One region of the Bradyrhizobium zaerense genome, then DNA from elsewhere that is predicted to be linked to it. Evidence: predicted binding sites of a transcription regulator. Region 1 holds the regulator's gene; each other region holds the start of a gene.
The links. The regulator LexA, encoded in region 1, represses DNA repair genes until DNA is damaged. The targets are predictions, from matches to a motif close to TGTTCNNNNTGTGTTCNG.
Positions count from the first base shown of each region.

Region 2: AB8Z38_RS11825 (ImuA family protein) is a predicted target of LexA. The motif match lies at 2,167-2,184, and genes of this name have one in related genera.
Region 3: recA (recombinase RecA) is a predicted target of LexA. The motif match lies at 2,383-2,400, and genes of this name have one in related genera.

Region 1 covers NZ_CP165734.1:1,075,497-1,081,022, forward strand. Annotated here, with positions in the region: gene AB8Z38_RS05370 (ComEC/Rec2 family competence protein) at 1-652, shown strand, start outside; gene AB8Z38_RS05375 (hypothetical protein) at 832-1,263, opposite strand; gene AB8Z38_RS05380 (hypothetical protein) at 1,455-1,658, opposite strand; gene lexA (transcriptional repressor LexA) at 1,845-2,546, opposite strand; gene glp (gephyrin-like molybdotransferase Glp) at 2,723-3,934, opposite strand; gene AB8Z38_RS05395 (helix-turn-helix transcriptional regulator) at 4,039-5,166, opposite strand.
Region 2 covers NZ_CP165734.1:2,369,031-2,374,556, reverse strand. Annotated here, with positions in the region: gene AB8Z38_RS11835 (inorganic phosphate transporter) at 1-560, opposite strand, end outside; gene AB8Z38_RS11830 (UdgX family uracil-DNA binding protein) at 686-2,083, opposite strand; gene AB8Z38_RS11825 (ImuA family protein) at 2,250-3,041, shown strand; gene AB8Z38_RS11820 (DNA polymerase Y family protein) at 2,935-4,518, shown strand; partial or broken gene AB8Z38_RS11815 (error-prone DNA polymerase) at 4,515-5,526, shown strand, end outside.
Region 3 covers NZ_CP165734.1:275,495-281,020, reverse strand. Annotated here, with positions in the region: gene AB8Z38_RS01310 (hypothetical protein) at 1-575, opposite strand, end outside; gene AB8Z38_RS01305 (hypothetical protein) at 666-1,034, opposite strand; gene recA (recombinase RecA) at 1,220-2,308, opposite strand; gene AB8Z38_RS01295 (hypothetical protein) at 2,639-2,809, opposite strand; gene AB8Z38_RS01290 (hypothetical protein) at 3,158-3,382, shown strand; gene AB8Z38_RS01285 (hypothetical protein) at 3,392-3,646, shown strand; gene AB8Z38_RS01280 (hypothetical protein) at 4,640-4,828, shown strand; gene AB8Z38_RS01275 (hypothetical protein) at 4,997-5,230, shown strand; gene AB8Z38_RS01270 (hypothetical protein) at 5,242-5,496, opposite strand.

The DNA.
Region 1 (5,526 bases):
GGTCGCGGCGAGCCTCGGGCTCGTCCTGATGGGATTGTTGCGCACGCCGCTGCGTTGGTCGGGCGCGCTGGTGCTGCTGGTTGCGATCCTTTGGGGCTTGTCCGTCCGGCAGCCCGACATCCTGATCGCCGGTGACGGGCAGAGCGTCGCGGTGCGGGGCAGGGACGGGCAGCTGCATCTGATCAGGATGAACAAGGACAGCTTTCTGCTGAAGGAATGGCTGGCGGCCGACGCCGATCCGCGTGATGCCGGCAGCGCGTCGCTGGCCGATGGCGTCTCGTGCGACGATTTGGGCTGCGTCACGCCGCTCGCCGACGGGCGCCTGGTCGCAGTGGCGTTGCGCATCGACGCGCTGGCCGATGATTGCAATCGTGCCGCGCTGGTGGTGATCGCCCGGCCGGCGCCGCCGGATTGCACGGCGATGGTGGTCGATCGGCAGCGTCTCGCAAGCCAAGGCGCGCTCGCGCTGATGCGGCGTGGTGATGGTTTTGCCGTTCAGGCGGTGAAGGCAAGGGGCGCAGACCGTCCCTGGTCGCCGGCTGCCGCAGGCGCGGCGGATTATGATGGCAGCCTTGCGCCGAAGACGAAGACAGCCTCTCCCCGGAGCAATGACGCAACGCCGTCCGAGGCCGATCTCCAAGCCGAGGACTGAAAGCCGAGGGCTGGATTTGACCTCTCAGCCGATCGTCAGGCCGGAATGGCTGGCCGTCCGACATGCGGCGGGCGGATCACTCGATCGGCTTTGCGAGACGCAAACCGCTCCACTTCGCCGGCCTCGGCCGGCGATGGGCATTTCAATCCGGGCCTCGACCCCTCGTTGGGTCGGCGGCGTCAGCCGATCGGCAGGCGGGTGATCGTTGGCTGCCTGTCGGCGATCTCTGGCTTTTGCTCCCGCTCGCCGAGCGGCTGGGTCACCGGCAATTGCAGCACGGTGGCGCGCTGGCCTTCGACGAGCTGCGTCACCAGCACGTATTTGCCGTCCGGAAATTCGATGGCGTCGTGATGGCGATCGGGAATGTGCGGATCGACCTTGCCGAACTTGCCGACGCGGGAGTTGATGGTGCGCGTCCAGATCCAGCGATTGTCGTATCGGACGCTGTCGGCGAAGGCGAGCTCCGTTCCCGGCAGCAGGCAGACCGCGACCGACATATCGGCTTCGGAGGCGAAGCCGCGCGTCGAGGTGCCGCGGAAAGTTGTCGTGACGATTGTCTCGCCGACTTCTGCGGGACGCGTCGCGACGGCGTGCAGGCTGTAGTCACACATCGGGGTGCTCCTCAATCAGGATAGCGACCCGCGCCTCTTCTGAGGCGCAGGCCTCTATCAGAGTAGAAGCCTGCAAGCGTCTGCTTGGTTGTGGGCAAATCTGCGGCTTGGTCCGCGCGCTGCAATCACAATATCTTTTTCAATTGCGCGAGGAACAAAGCCTGCTCCCGTGCATTCGGGCAGTTTCGCCATTAGCGGCCAGCGGGCGCCGACCAGCCGGAATATTGCCAGGCCCGTTGCGACGGCTGCTCGACCGCGTTGCCGGCATTTCGGAATTGCTCGCTCGTCGCCAGTGGCACTTTGCGGACGCGGGGCTGCGTTTGCGCCGCGAGGGCTTGCGACGCTGATGCTGCGATCAGCGCCATCGCGACAGTGCTCAGAAAGATGTTGCGCATGGTTGTCTCCTCGGTCTCTCAAAGGCCTGCGAAGCGGTGCGCGCTTCGTCGCGGCGTGCCGAGGATGTAGCGCCGGAGGGGTGGCCGGATAATCTGCGCAAAACCAGAAAGACTATCCAGCCGGAGCGGACAATCGTCCGCTCCAATCGCTCGTGCGCGGCGGCCGACCGACCGTCCGCAGCCGGCTCAATACTTCCGGTAAAGCCCGATCAGCTTGCCCTGAATCTTCACCCGGTTGGGCGGCAGGATGCGAACCTCATACGAGGCGTTCGCCGGCTCGAGCGCGATCGAGGCGCCGCGGCGCCGGAAACGTTTCAGCGTTGCCTCCTCGTCGTCGATCAGCGCCACAACGATGTCGCCGGTATCGGCGCTCTCGTTACGCTGGATCAGCGCCATGTCGCCGTCGAGGATACCGGCATCGACCATGGAATCGCCGCGCACTTCGAGCGCGTAGTGCTCACCGGAGCCGAGCATGTCAGGCGGCACGCTGATGGTGTGGCTGCGGGTCTGCAACGCTTCGATCGGCGTACCGGCCGCGATCCGGCCCATCACGGGCACCGCGACGGGGCGCTCGCCGTCATCCGCCGACCCGCTGGAGCTCGCGCGGACCTTGCCGAGATTGCCCTCGATGACGCTGGGCGTGAACCCGCGGCGGCTGCCGGCCGCGGCCTGAAGCTCCGGCAGCTTGATCACCTCGATGGCGCGGGCGCGGTTGGGCAGGCGCCGGATGAAGCCGCGCTCCTCGAGCGCGGTGATCAGGCGATGGATGCCCGATTTCGAGCGCAGATCGAGCGCGTCCTTCATCTCGTCGAAGGAGGGCGGCACGCCGCTTTCCTTCAGCCGCTCGCTGATGAACCGCAGAAGCTCGTATTGTTTGCGCGTTAACATCTCGACCAAATTCCCCCGGTTGATGTCGTTCGATTCCGAGACGCTGAGTTCAGCGATGAGCCGCTACATGCTCGAAACAAATCATGAACGGACACTATATGTTCGATATGTGTTCCGCAACTGGTTAATTTAGCGTGAACGCGACAAACTTCGCGGAACGCGAGCGAGCGACGCGTTCAGACCGGCAATCGCAGCACCTCGCAGCGCGTGCCTGCCTCGGCCTTCGGCGCAAACGGCGCACGTACGAGAAGTGCCTGTGCGGCAGCCAGATTCGCGAGCAGCGAGGAATCCTGATGACTCACGGGATGAGCGATGAGGGTGCCGTCGTCGCGCAATTCAAGGCGCGCGCGAAGATAGTCCTCGCGCTGGTCGTTGGCACCGACATCGCGGCCGAGCACGGCGCGTTCGCGACGGTGGTGAATCACTTCGCGGCCCGAGAGCGCGCGAATCAGCGGCACCATGAACAGGAACGCACAGACGTAGGACGACACGGGATTGCCGGGCAGGCCGATCACGCGCATCGCGCCGAGCTGACCGTGCATCATCGGCTTGCCCGGGCGAATCGCGATCTTCCAGAACGCCATCGAGATGCCTTCGGCCTCGAGCGCCGGCTTGACCAGGTCGTGGTCGCCAACCGAGGCGCCGCCGGTGGTGATCAGGACGTCCGCCCCGCTGTCGCGGGCGCGGCGGATGCCGGCCGTGGTCGCCTCAACCGTGTCGGCGGCGATGCCGAGGTCGATGGTCTCGGCGCCTTCGCTGCGCGCGAGCGCGTGCAGGGCATAGCCGTTGGAATAAACGATCTGACCCGCGCCGGGGGTGACGCCGGGCATCACCAGCTCATCGCCGGTTGCGAGGATCGCAACTCTCGGCCGGCGGCGGACGGGCAGGCGCGGGTGGTTCATCGCGGCCGCGAGCGCCAGGTCACGCTCGGTGAGTCGGGTTCCTCGCTTCAGCAGCAAATCGCCTTCGCGAAAATCGACGCCGGCCAGGCGGATGTGCCGTCCGATGAGGGCGGCTTCCTTGATCGTGACGCGCTTGCCCTCGACCGCAGTATCCTCCTGGATCACGACCGCATCCGCGCCATCGGGAACGACGCCGCCTGTGAAAATCCGTACGGCTTCGCCAGCGCCCACCGTTCCCGCGAACGGCTGGCCGGCTGCGACCTCGCCAATCAGATTGAGCTGTGCATCGATCCTGGCCGCGTCGGCGGCGCGCACTGCGTAGCCGTCCATGGCCGACATCGCCTGCGGTGGCTGCGTACGGCGCGCCGCGAGATCGCGCGCCAGCACCCGGTGCCAGGCCTCGTCGAGCGCAACCATCTCTTCCGCCAGCGGCTCTGCGCCGGCAAGCACCGCGGCAAGCGCGTCGGAAACCGGCATGAGGGCCACGGTGAAAACTCCTGCTCGGGCAATACGACAATCGGGTCGCGGCAAGCGTTCTAGCCGACAGTGGCCGTCGAGGCAAAACGGACGTGCATGCGCGTGGACGCAGCTTATCTATGGAGCAATAGCCGCACCAGTTCGGCCTGCCGGTTCACGCCCGTCTTGTCGAAGATTTTCGACAAATGGCTGCGCGCGGTTCCGTCGGTGATCCCTAGCCGTTCCGCCGTCGCTTTGCGGCCGCCGCCCTTGACGATCTCGAGCGCAAAGGCGGCTTCGGCACGGGTGAGGCCGTAACGCGTGCGCAAAGCGTCGAGTCTTGATCTCGCGTCCGGCTCGGGGTCGGTGATGAGCACCATCGCGCTCGATCGCCAGCCGGAGGCAAGCGGCACCGAACTCTCCGCCCAATCTGTGCCGACTGGCGTCACCTGCACGTGCAGCGGCATGCGGCCTGGATGCCGCCGCAAGCTCATCTCGCCGCCGATGCGATCGGGATGATCGATGCTGCACGAGCCGATCAGTGATTGCAGAGAGCGGCCGTCTTCGCTGTTGATGGCGCTCAGCGCGCCTGCCTCAAGCACGATGCTCTCGGCGGCATCGAGCCATTCGCGCGCGCGGCGATTGACGAAGATCGGGCGCGCCTCAGCGTCTGCGAGAACGAAGCCGTGGTCTAGCCCATCCAGTCCCGCTAGCGCAGCGCGGCCGGTGACGTCGAGCTGGTGGGTACGCCGCTGGATGGCAACGGCGCGTACGAGATGCTGCGCCAGCGTCGCAAACAGCCGCCGTGCGTTATCGTCATATGAAGGCAAATTGGACGGCCGGTGGCTGGTCAGGATGCCCGTGGCGTTATGATCGACCAGCAAATTCGTCGTCAACGGCTCGGTATCGAAGCCGGCTGGCTGCCACCATTCGTTGTAGTAGTCGGTCGCGGTGAACTCATCGCGTGTGATGAAGTCGCCGATGGTGAAGACCTCGCCCGGCGTCCTGCCGATGCCAAGCGGCAACAGGGGATTGCGCGGCGCCCAGCCGAGCAGCTCTTGCACGCGGTCGGGGTCGATGCGCGGCGACACCAGGCTGGAGAGGCCGTTTGCGGGGTCATAGACACCGAACAGGATGCGACCGCCCATCGCCTCGTCGATGCGCGTCAGCACACTTTCCCAGCGGCTTCCGTCGAGCGCGGCCTCGTAGATGGCGCCGATGAGGTCAAATACGGAGTCGTTGGAAATATCGTCCGTCCCCAAGACAAAATGCCTCAAAATGCAATGAGGCATCTCAGCGCAGCGCCGCGCCAGGGCAAGGACAGAAAAAGCGGCAGTCGAGCCGATGTTGCCGCAAAGCAGCGCGGCATCGGGAATCTGAGGTTCGCGAGTGGCGAAGGCGAGGTGCAATGCTGAATTGCAAGCATATTGCGGGATGTTGCTGCGATGTCTCACTCCTCAAACATTCAGGTCGAAAGGCCCGCTTTCCCTCCGATCTCTGACGAACGTCAGATGCGATCGTCCTGCGGCTTGGAGAAGCTGCCCGGAGCGGTAGGTCAATCGACAGAATCGGGCCGTCCGTTCGAGGGGCTCTCATGTACGCGCATCGGCGTCACGACACTA
Region 2 (5,526 bases), 1.3 Mb from region 1:
GCATTCATGATGCCAACGCCCATAATCGAGCCGATCAGCGTGTGCGAGCTCGAGGCCGGCAGGCCGAAATACCAGGTACCGACATTCCAGATGATCGCGGCGATCAGCAGCGCGAACACCATGGCGAAACCGGCGCTGGAGCCGACCTGGAGGATCAATTCCACCGGCAGCAGCGAGACGATCCCGAACGCGACGGCACCCGACGAGAGCAGCACGCCGAAAAGGTTGAACATGCCGGACCAGATCACGGCGATGTTGGCGGGCAGGGAGCGCGTGTAGATCACGGTGGCGACGGCATTGGCGGTGTCGTGGAAGCCGTTCACGAACTCGAAGCCGAGCGCGATCAGCAGCGCGATGAAGAGCATGAGGAAGGGAGCGATGCTCTTGATTTGCGTGCCGGTCGCATCGACGTCGGTCCAGATGCTGTAGGCAACGAAGAGCAGTGCGGTGGCGATGACCCCCATATAGATGATGCCGGTCAGCGGGTGGAATCCGCCTTCAAGGTCCGGGCCCTCACGCAAGGCCGGCTCGATCGAGCCGGGTAAAGCAACGTCACTCATCGGAATTCTCCTGTCCCAATGCGCCGACTTTGCGCGCGCCATGTGACAGGCAGTTGAAATGGGCCGGCATGCAGTTGAAATGGCGGGATTACTCCACCGCTTGTTGCCGGAGATGACAGCCCGTCTCAGGCGGCGTGGGCGGATTTCCGCTGCAGGGCGGCAGCGATCTTCAGATCGTCGACAAAACGCCGATATTCCAGCGCCTTGGCCTCGGGATCGGGCAGCCGCAACAGGTAGGACGGATGCACCGTCACCAGCGCCTTGCGGCCGTCGGGAAGGTCGATCAGCCGGCCGCGGTTTTTGCCGATCGGGGTGATCTTGCCGAACACGCTTTGCGCGGCGGTCGCACCCATCGCGACGATGAGATCGGGCTGCATGACGGAGACCTCCCGCTCATACCATTGCCGGCACGCCCGGATCTCCGGCGTGTTCGGCTTTTGATGCAGGCGGATTTTTCCGCGCGGCACGAATTTGAAGTGTTTCACCGCGTTGGTGACATAGACCTTCTTGCGGTTCACGCCGGCTTCCTCCAGCGCGCGGTCGAGCATCTGGCCGGCGGGGCCGACGAAGGGATGGCCGGCGAGGTCTTCCTTGTCGCCGGGCTGTTCCCCGACCAGCATGATGTTGGCGGACTTCGGGCCTTCGCCGAACACGGTCTGGGTCGCGTCCTTGTAGAGATGGCAGGCGCGGCAGTGGGCGGCTTCCTCGCGGAGCGCTTCGAGATCGTCGGCGGCGGTCTTGCGTTTCATCGGAGTCTCCGGCCGCGGGTTCATCCTTCCGCCGGTCCAGCGTTCGGCATCGGCAAGCAGAGGTTCAAGTATCGAAGCTTCCGACAGGTTCCTCCGGTACTTCTGCGGCGCTTCGGGCGTGATCGGGTGGTCATGCCGAAAGTGGCGGCGCCAGGTTTCCTCCAACCGGTTTGGTGCCGGCATCTCCTTCTGGCTGATCCCAGGCGTGAACGAGATCGCGTGGCCGTCCCAATGGGCGCAAATGTCGGGCGTGAGGATGGACCAGGGCATGTCGGCATAACGGCGCGCGAAAAACGGCGCGGCGAATGCCACGATGTGATGTTCCGGCTCGAACCAGGCGGCATAATGCGCCTTCTGCTCGCGTCCGATCTCGCGGAAACGGACGAGATCGCGCATCCGCTGTACATCGCGCTGCACGGCGCCTGCCATCACGGTTGCTTCTGCCACGTCGGGATCGGTCATTGTTGCCAGCAGGTCGTGATCGGCTTTCAGCCGCCAGAGCAGGCGATAGAGCAGCGCAAAACGTGCGCTGTCCCGATGCAGGATCGCGACGCGGGCAAGCTCGACAAAATTGGCCGGAACGTTGAACGTGCCTTCGGTCTCGACGGGCGGAAGGCTTGGCGCTTCGGACAGGCCAGGGGGCACTAGGTCTTTCGCCTGGCCCTGCACGCTCCACGTCACTTCCATCGGCGTGACGTGATGTAGCGCAAGCGCGCGTGCCGCCTTGCGCCAGCCGTCAAAGTCAGTCTCGCTGTCGAGGGCAATCAGGTACATGACACTTGAATCCTCTTGATTCCGCTCATGAATCTACAGGCGCGCCAATTCGATTGACTCTCATGCGCCCGTTAGCTTTATATTAGAACATATCATGAACAAATGAGCCAGCTGCTGGTTCTCTTTTTGAGAGCCACCGGCAATCACCTCTGAAGGAGCGGCGAGCATGAGCGGCGCACGTAGTAGCGCGCTTGCGACCTTGCGCGGCCAGATCGAGCGCATCGAGACGGCGGAGGTCGTGCATCATCGCGATCGCGTCGCGCTCGGCCACGACGGGGCCGACACCGCACTGATGGGCGGGCTCGCGCGCGCGACAATCCACGAGGTGTTTTGCGAGGGCCGCCAGGGCGCCGCCGCGACGGGTTTTGTGAGCGGGCTTGCGGGTCGCGTGACGGCGCGCAAACCGCTTTTGTGGGTGCGGCAGGATTTTTCGGAAACTGAAACCGGCGCGCTGTCGATGAGCGGGCTTGCCGAGCTCGGTCTCGATCCGCGCCGCGTGGTGCTGGTGCGTGCGGCTGACGTGGAGAGTGCGTTACGGACCTCGGCCGACGCGCTTGCCTGCGATGCGCTGGGGGCGGTCGTGCTCGAGCTCTGGGGTGAGACCAGACAGTTCGATCTCGTGGCGAGCCGCAAGCTGACGCTGGCCGCGCAAGCTTCCGGCGTCACCGGCCTGCTGCTGCGGATGGCCGCGCAGCCGCTGCCTTCGACTGCGGAGACGCGATGGATGCTGCGCGCGGCGCATTCGCCGCCGGGGACGACATGGAGTGCCTGGGGCGCGCCGCGCTTCGATGCCGAGCTCTTGCGCAATCGTCATGGCCCGTGCGGCCGCTGGATCATGGAATGGAAGTGTGATGAGTGCCAGTTCTCTGAACCATCGTCGTATCCTCAGTCTGTGGCTGCCGCGCCTGCCTATCGACAGGATCAAGCGGTTCTTGCCGAGCAGCGGCGCGCAGGGTGAACCAAACATCGTTGTCATCAAGGACAACAATGCGCTGGTGATCCATGCGCTCGACGACGCGGCATCGCGTTTGGGGCTGCATGTCGGCCAGCCCCTGGCCAATGCCCGGGCGATGTGCCCGGGTTTGAAAGTATTCGACGCCGATGTCGTGGCCGATGCGAAGACTCTCAGTGACATCGCCGACTGGTGCGATCGCTTCACCCCGCTGGTGGCGCTCGATCCGCCGCACGGGCTGTTCCTGGACATCACCGGTTGCGCGCATCTGTTCGGTGGCGAAGCTGCGCTGTTGCAGACGCTGGTTCGAGCGCTGGCTCGTCAGGGTTTTGCCGTCAGCGCGGCGATCGCCGGAACCTCGGTCTGTGCGCGCACGCTGACGCGCCAGGCTTCAGGCACCATCGTCGCGGATGGCGGGGAGGCGGAAGCGATCAACCGGCTTCCGGTGTCCGCGCTCGGCGCGGGCGAGGCCATCACCACCGGCCTGCGCCGTGCCGGCCTGAAAACCATCGGCGATGTTGCCTCCCGCGCGCCGCACGAGATCACGGCGCGGTTCGGCGCGCGGTTCTCCACGCTGCTCGCGCATGCGCTGGGACAGGGCGATGCGCCGATCAGCCCGCGCAAACCGCTGCCTGATTACATCGTGGAAAAACGTTTTGCCGAGCCGATTGCGACCGACACCATGATTGCGATGACGCTGTCGCGCCTGGCGGACACGCTTGTTACGTCCATGGAGAAGCAGGGCAAGGGCGCGCGCCGCCTAGAGGCCGCGTTCTTCCGCACCGACGGCGTGGTGCGCGCGATCATGGTCGAGACCGGGCGGCCGGTCACGCAAAGCAAGGTCATCGACCGTCTGTTCCGCGAGCGTCTCGACGCGCTCGCCGACCCCCTCGATCCCGGCTTCGGCTTCGACATGGTGCGGCTGTCGGCGAGCCGCACCGAAATCGTGGTGCAGGAGCAGCGCGATCTCGATGCTCACGTCCACGACAATGACGAGCTGGCGGCACTGGTCGACCGCATTGCCGCGCGCATCGGCGGAAAGCGCGTCGTCGTGCACCTGCCGCAGGATACCCATATTCCAGAGTACGCCGTGCTGGCTGCGCCTGCGCAGCATCATCTTGCCGCCGCCATGCAGGTCGAATGGCCGTCGCGCACCGCGAGCGAGCCGCCGTTGCGGCCCTTGCGGCTGTTTGAAAAACCGGAGCAGGTTACGGTGCCGTTCGCGACCGTGCCCGACGGCCCGCCGCATCAATTCACCTGGCGGCGCGCGCAGCATGCCGTGGTGCGGGTGGAAGGGCCCGAGCGTATCGCCATGGAATGGTGGCGGCAGGACGGCAGGCAACTGACGCGGGATTATTTCCGCATCGAGAATGCCGAAGGCCTGCGCTTCTGGATGTTTCGCGATGGTCTCTACGACGAGCTGATTGACGACGAGGGCAAGTCCATTCCCGCCAAATGGTATGTGCACGGTCTCTTCGCATGACGACATCAGCCTATGCCGAGATCGGCATCACCACCAACTTCTCGTTCCTGCGCGGCGGATCGGACCCGCGCGCCTATGTGCATCAGGCTAGCATTTTGGGCATCCCCGCGATCGGGATTGCCGATCACAACACGCTGGCCGGTGTCGTGCGCGCCTACAACGAGCTCGACAACACCGAGGTGTTGCACAAGCCAAAACTCCTGATCGGCGCGCGCATCGTCTTCATCGACGGCACACCCGACATTTTCGTCTATCCGCGCGATCGCGCCGCATACGGCCGGTTGTGCCAGCTCCTCACCAAAGGCAAGCGCGGCGACGAGATCACGCGGATTGAGAAGGGTGAATGCCATCTCACTCTCGCCGATCTCCTTGCGTTTGCCGAAGGCCAGCTCCTGGTCCTGACGCTGCCGCATCGCTTTGACCAAGCGCAAGCGCTGGATATTCTCGCAAAACTCAGGGCAAGCCGCGCCGAGGGCGTGTGGCTGGCGGCGAGCCTGATCTATCGCGGCGACGACCGGCGCCGCCTGGCGCAGCTCGATGATCTCGCGACGACAGCAAAGGTGCCGCTGCTCGCGACCAACGAGGTGCTGTATCACGATCCGGCCCGCCGTCCCCTGCAGGACGTGCTGACCTGCATCCGGGAAAAGACCACGATCGAGGCGGTCGGGAGAAGGCTCGAAGCCAATGCCGAACGGTTCTTGAAACCTCCCAGAGAAATGTCGCGTTTGTTCCGTGATTTTCCGGAGGCGATCGCGGAGACCATGCGGTTTGCCGATCGCATCGAGTTCTCGCTCGACCAGCTCAAATACCAGTATCCGGATGAGCCGGTGCCTCCGGGCAAGACCGCGCAAGGCCATCTGGAGGATCTGACTTGGGCCGGCGTGCAGACCTATTTCAACGGCAACATCGACGACAAGCTTCGCGCGACCCTCAAGAAAGAGCTCGCCCTGATCGCCGAGCTGAAATACGCGCACTACTTCCTCACCGTGCACGACATCGTGCATTACG
Region 3 (5,526 bases), 800 kb from region 1:
AGCTCAGTCAAACCAACCTGACTCTTCCTGTAGCGATGATGACGAGCGACTTCATCCTTTTCGAACGGCGCCTCGCCCAGCCCGAAAATCAGCGGCGCTGGACACTGTGCCAAATCGTCCAGCAATTCGCCGGCCTCGCGCTCATCAAAGACCTCTTGGTGCCGCGCCGCCATCCGCGCCACTTGAGGATCGGTGCACCCGTCTTGGATGGAGCCGAGCATCGCCATTTCGCTCGCGCCAAGACCTGTTGATACGTCAGGCATCTCCTCGAACAGGGCGATAAGAGCCGACCGCAATCGCGGCAGCATCGTCAAATCCTCCATCAGCAGATCGAAACAGGACTGAGGTGTCGGGGCACGCCAGGCGTTCCAGGCGCGACTCGCCAGCGCCACGTGATCGTCCGTGACTTTGAACACCGGCAGCTTCCATTTCGCCAACGATTCCGCACGATAATTCGCGACGACGTCATCCGTGTGCACCAGGCTGAGCTTCGTCGTGATTTCCTTGTGCGGGCGAAGGAGGTTGAGCAACCAGACAAGCACGAGTTGATCGTTGGGCTGAGGATCGATCCACAATGCAATCGAATCGAATTTTTCGCAGAGCCCGAAAAGGCCACTATCCCGTGTACCGAAATCTTTCAGCCAGCACCGCCGAGCGTCGTCGAGCTAGTGATCGCCGACATTGCCGTACTTTGCCGATCGCGGCTCCAGCCCCATCATGAGCTGTTCCTCGGACGGCAGCCGGTCCATGACGAAGCGAACAGAGAATCCAAGGACAACGTTCGCCAAACGCGTCGGCTGCAATTGAAGTGGTGCAAGGTCATTTGTCGTCAGAATCAAATGGGACATGCCCCTCTCCCTGATCGGTCCTACTTTCTTCCCGATTGATTCTACTTTTTCTTCGGGAGGGAATCCCAGCGCAGTGTGAGAAGTACGCCGATCCCGGCTATCGAACCAATTCCCAATAGAACGATCCCCATCAGGATCGAATATTTGCGCGTGCGCTTTGGCGTGCCGCGTTTGAACAACAAGCATAGGCTGCTCCCTTGACTACGAACCGGCGCTAGCAAGCATCAGCCAAGCCTAGACTTGGCCACCATCACAATGCAGCCTGAGAATGTATTTGGGTCCAGCCGCCAAAACGAAACGGGCACTGACGACGTCGGCAACTCAACGTCCTCAGCGCCCGCTCCTCGCGAAACACTCTTCGTGTTTAGGCTTTACTCGTCCGCCGGCTCCTCGCCATCGGCGTCGCGCTCGGGGCTGCCGGCGAGAATCTGCTCGGCGATGAGGCCGGAGTTCTGGCGGATCGCGGTCTCGATCTTGGCGGTGATGTCGGGGTTGGCCTTGAGGAACGCTTTCGAGTTCTCGCGGCCCTGACCGAGGCGCTGACTATCGTAGGAGAACCAGGCGCCGGACTTCTCGACGATGCCGGCCTTGACGCCGAGATCGAGGATCTCGCCCATCTTGGAGACGCCCTCGCCGTACATGATGTCGAATTCGACTTGCTTGAACGGCGGCGCCAGCTTGTTCTTCACCACCTTCACGCGCGTGGTGTTGCCGACCACCTCGTCACGCTCCTTGATCGCGCCGATGCGGCGGATGTCGAGACGGATCGAGGCGTAGAATTTCAGCGCATTGCCGCCGGTGGTGGTTTCCGGCGAGCCGTACATCACGCCGATCTTCATCCGGATCTGGTTGATGAAGATGACCATGGTGTTGGACTTGTTGATCGAGGCGGTCAGCTTGCGCAGCGCCTGGCTCATCAGCCGCGCCTGGAGGCCCGGCAGCGCATCGCCCATCTCGCCCTCGAGCTCGGCCTTCGGCACCAGGGCCGCGACCGAATCGATCACCAGCACATCGACCGCGCCGGAGCGAACCAGCGTGTCGCAGATTTCCAGCGCCTGCTCGCCGGTGTCGGGCTGCGAAATCAGAAGCTCGTCGATATTGACGCCCAGCTTGCGCGCGTAGACCGGGTCGAGCGCGTGCTCGGCATCGATGAAGGCGCAGATGCCACCCTTCTTCTGCCCTTCCGCCACCGTATGCAGCGCCAGCGTGGTCTTGCCCGAGGATTCCGGCCCATAAATCTCGACGACACGCCCCTTCGGCAGTCCGCCGATCCCAAGCGCAATATCGAGCCCCAGCGAGCCCGAGGAAATCGACTCGACATCCATCGAACGGTCGTTCTTGCCGAGCTTCATCACCGAGCCCTTGCCGAACTGGCGCTCGATCTGGGAGAGCGCGGCGGCGAGAGCTTTACTCTTGTCCATGGAAGATCCTTCGACGATACGCAGGGCAGTGGTGGACATCGGGTCGTGCTCCTTATGGCGAGGATTCGGCTGAGGGACAAACGATTGGCGAGGCAGCTCGTCGATAAAAGCAATGTACCCTATTTGTTCTTGGTTCGCAATATGTTCTTTTCCGGATTTTGGCGCGCGCCGAAATGGGCCACTCGCAAATGCGAAACAGGCCACTCCCCGGAACAGCTCCGTTAAGAACCCGTTAACTGCGAAGCAGCATCGAGCAGCTGATTAAGAATCTTGAACTCGACAAAGAGATTCTTCCGATCAGGACGACGAAGAGAACGACGTGTTCAAATGAATGAGGCCGCCAACTGAGGCGGCCTCTTTTTGTGATCACTAACCGAACTGGCAGGACGGGTGGCCACCAGCCTCAATAAAACCTTTAAGGATCCCCCCTGCAAAGGCGGCCCAGGCTTCGGTCTGATTATTTCGAACGCCGCCGTTCACTTCGTTCAGGTCTTCAAGCGTCAATTCAAGCTCGGTAACATCGCGCTGCTGCTTATCCATGTTCTACTCTCTCTGGTTGGGCTGCAGAGCCAATCTCTTGCAGCCGTGGTCGCAGCAATATTCCGTCCGCTCGTGCGCCGCAGTGACGGCCATCACACAAGAACCCAGCGCCGCTGCTCGGGTGCGAAGACAACAAAGCCCCACCTCGCGGCAGGGCTTTGCGTTTTGATACCTCGCAAAATAGGCCACCCCCAAAACCAAACCAGGCCACTGCGCTCGGAAACAGGCCAGTACCCAAATCCGGCGCTGGCCGTTTTAACCCTAGTGACCTAGTTTGAATTTTGCAGTGGCCTCATTTCAGGATAGGTTCCCCAAGTACGCAGTGCCGCGTGCACGGGTGCAGGGGCCATGCCGATCAATCGGCTTTTCAGGGAAGGCAAGATCGAGCCGGAACAACTCGAACGGCTGAATCGGGCATTTGCATTCACGTTGCGCAGCCTGAGCCTCGTGGATCGCGACGACCCGCTCTGCGAGATCGTCGCCCGCAAGATCATCGAGATTGACGCACTTGGCACTCACGATCCCAATGAAATTGCCAAGGTAGCCGCTAAGGAATTCGGCATCCCGAAGTAAGGCCGCCTCATGGGCGGCCTCTTTCATCCCCAAGCTCAATCAATCGCGAAAAAAGCCACCACGGGCGGATCGATTGCAATGAAGGTAGAATACCACCTCAATTGCGGCTTGAACGATGACCGAGCCAACCCCGATTCTACTTTGCATGGGGTTGTTTTCGCGATTTTCATCAGCGGCCTCCCCGCCCGCGCCCTACATCAGCGCCAGCAGCACGATGCCGATGATCAACACCACAAATCCAGCCGCCGTCGCGGCGGCGAATGACCGCTCTACCCTGTCCATGATGCACCCCGCTATCGGCCCGCCACGTTTCCCCCATGGCTTTGCCGTGCGTTCAAAGTGTCGCCAACGGTTGTGTCCTAAGTTGTGCGATCGGATGTCTGAATTGGGATGCGAGAGCCTCTCTCAGCACGGCAACCTATGCGCCGGCAGTTTCGGATCCCATTCGTCCCGCTTGTCAGGCTGCCGTAAGCTGAGCGGGCTAGGGTCGCTTGGCTATGGTGTTGCAGCCCAGCACCTCAGCCTCCAATAACCTGTCGCCCCGCTTGGCTCTGCCCAGGCGGGGCTCTTTTCGTGGCATGTGTCGTGGCGAGTTCGAACGCTTCTTCGTCCCGCGCTTCGCCTGCGTGCAATCCGTGCGGGGAATTCGCCAGCGTCCCGCCTTGGCGCGCATCAGTGCAACCGGATTGGCCCGACAATCCCTCGAAACGCCACAAGGTGACAAGGCCGGTCTCGCCGCACCGCTCGCACACGAGATTTTCGTCACCGAGCATGAAGCGCCCACGCTTGAACGCAAGGGAGGAGGCGGGCCGCCGGCAGTGCGGACAGACCAACGAGAAATTTCGTGCGCCCCAGCGCACGGCGAGATGTCTTAGCCAGTTCACGTCTTCCCCTTCCGCGCGATCGCCGGCGCGGCCTCCACACGTCACGGGCATAGTAGCAGCGCACGCAAAGGTGGAAAAGCTCGGAGACCGGCATTTCCATCGAATGGCCGCGGTCCCGTATTGGAACCGCGAAATCATCCGTGGTTCTCCGGCCATGAACGGAGTTCCTGACCGAAAGGGCAGCTGCGGTGTCCGTTCCGTGGGTGCGGCAGCGTCGCCTTTCGGAATTTGATTTCGCTTGTTTCGAACCGCGCGCGCTTTCAGGATTTTCCGTGAAGTATCCATGACTTACCGGGAAATTTTTGCGCGTCAGCGGAATATCGGGATTCCCGACATGTTAGCAGTCATGGAAAGTCAGATCGTGGAGGTGACCATGAATCGCAGGGGAGTAGAGTTCACGATTGCAAGGACAGCCATTCCAGGGGTCTGGCAGTGGCAATTCCGGATTGGCGACCAGACCAAAACGGGGAGGACCGAGACGAAGATCGAACTCCTGGCGATCCGTCGCGTGCAACTGCGTATCGATCGCGAGCTGAAGGCCCTCGCGCGCAAAACGGCCTGAGCAAGACGGCCGGAATCGGCTGGACCGCTACGGGCGCGGGCAACCGGGCCGCGGCGCCCCCGCAAGGCGTATTCCGTAGACGACCGGAATTGATCTGCCCGCGGTTTGGGATTGCACTGGGACGCCCATATGGGCTCGGGGCGCGGCCATATGCGATCGGTACCAGCCATGGCACTCTATTTCTTTCGAATCCGGAACGGCCACTATTCCGGCTGCGCCGAGCATGCGACTGAGTTCGCCGATCGCGCCTCGGCCTGGAAGGAAATGACCGCCGTCTGCGCCGACATGGCCGCGGGCATCTCCCGCAAGCTCCAGGAAAACTCGGAATGGCACATGGAACTGCTCGACGAAGCCAAGGAGCCGGTGTTCCGCATCCGCATCGTCGCCGAATCCCTCGACTAGGCCGACCGGCGCTAGTCGGCGCTGGGCAGCCGCCGCATGGTGAATTCGATGTCGCCGCCCGGCAATTCGCGCCAGGTCTCGACTTCGCTCATATAGCCGGCTTTGGGATAGCGGGCGAAGAAGGCCTGCGCTCTTGCCCGCGCGGCGGCGCGCGGCAAGGTGAAGCTCTCACGCAGATAGCCGTCGCCCGCCCGGTCGCCCGGTTTTGTAGCCGCCTTGTGCCGGCGCGCCATCCGCTCGGCGAGATCCCGCGGACGATCCGCCATATCCTGCCTCCTCGACGCAACACTTGTTGC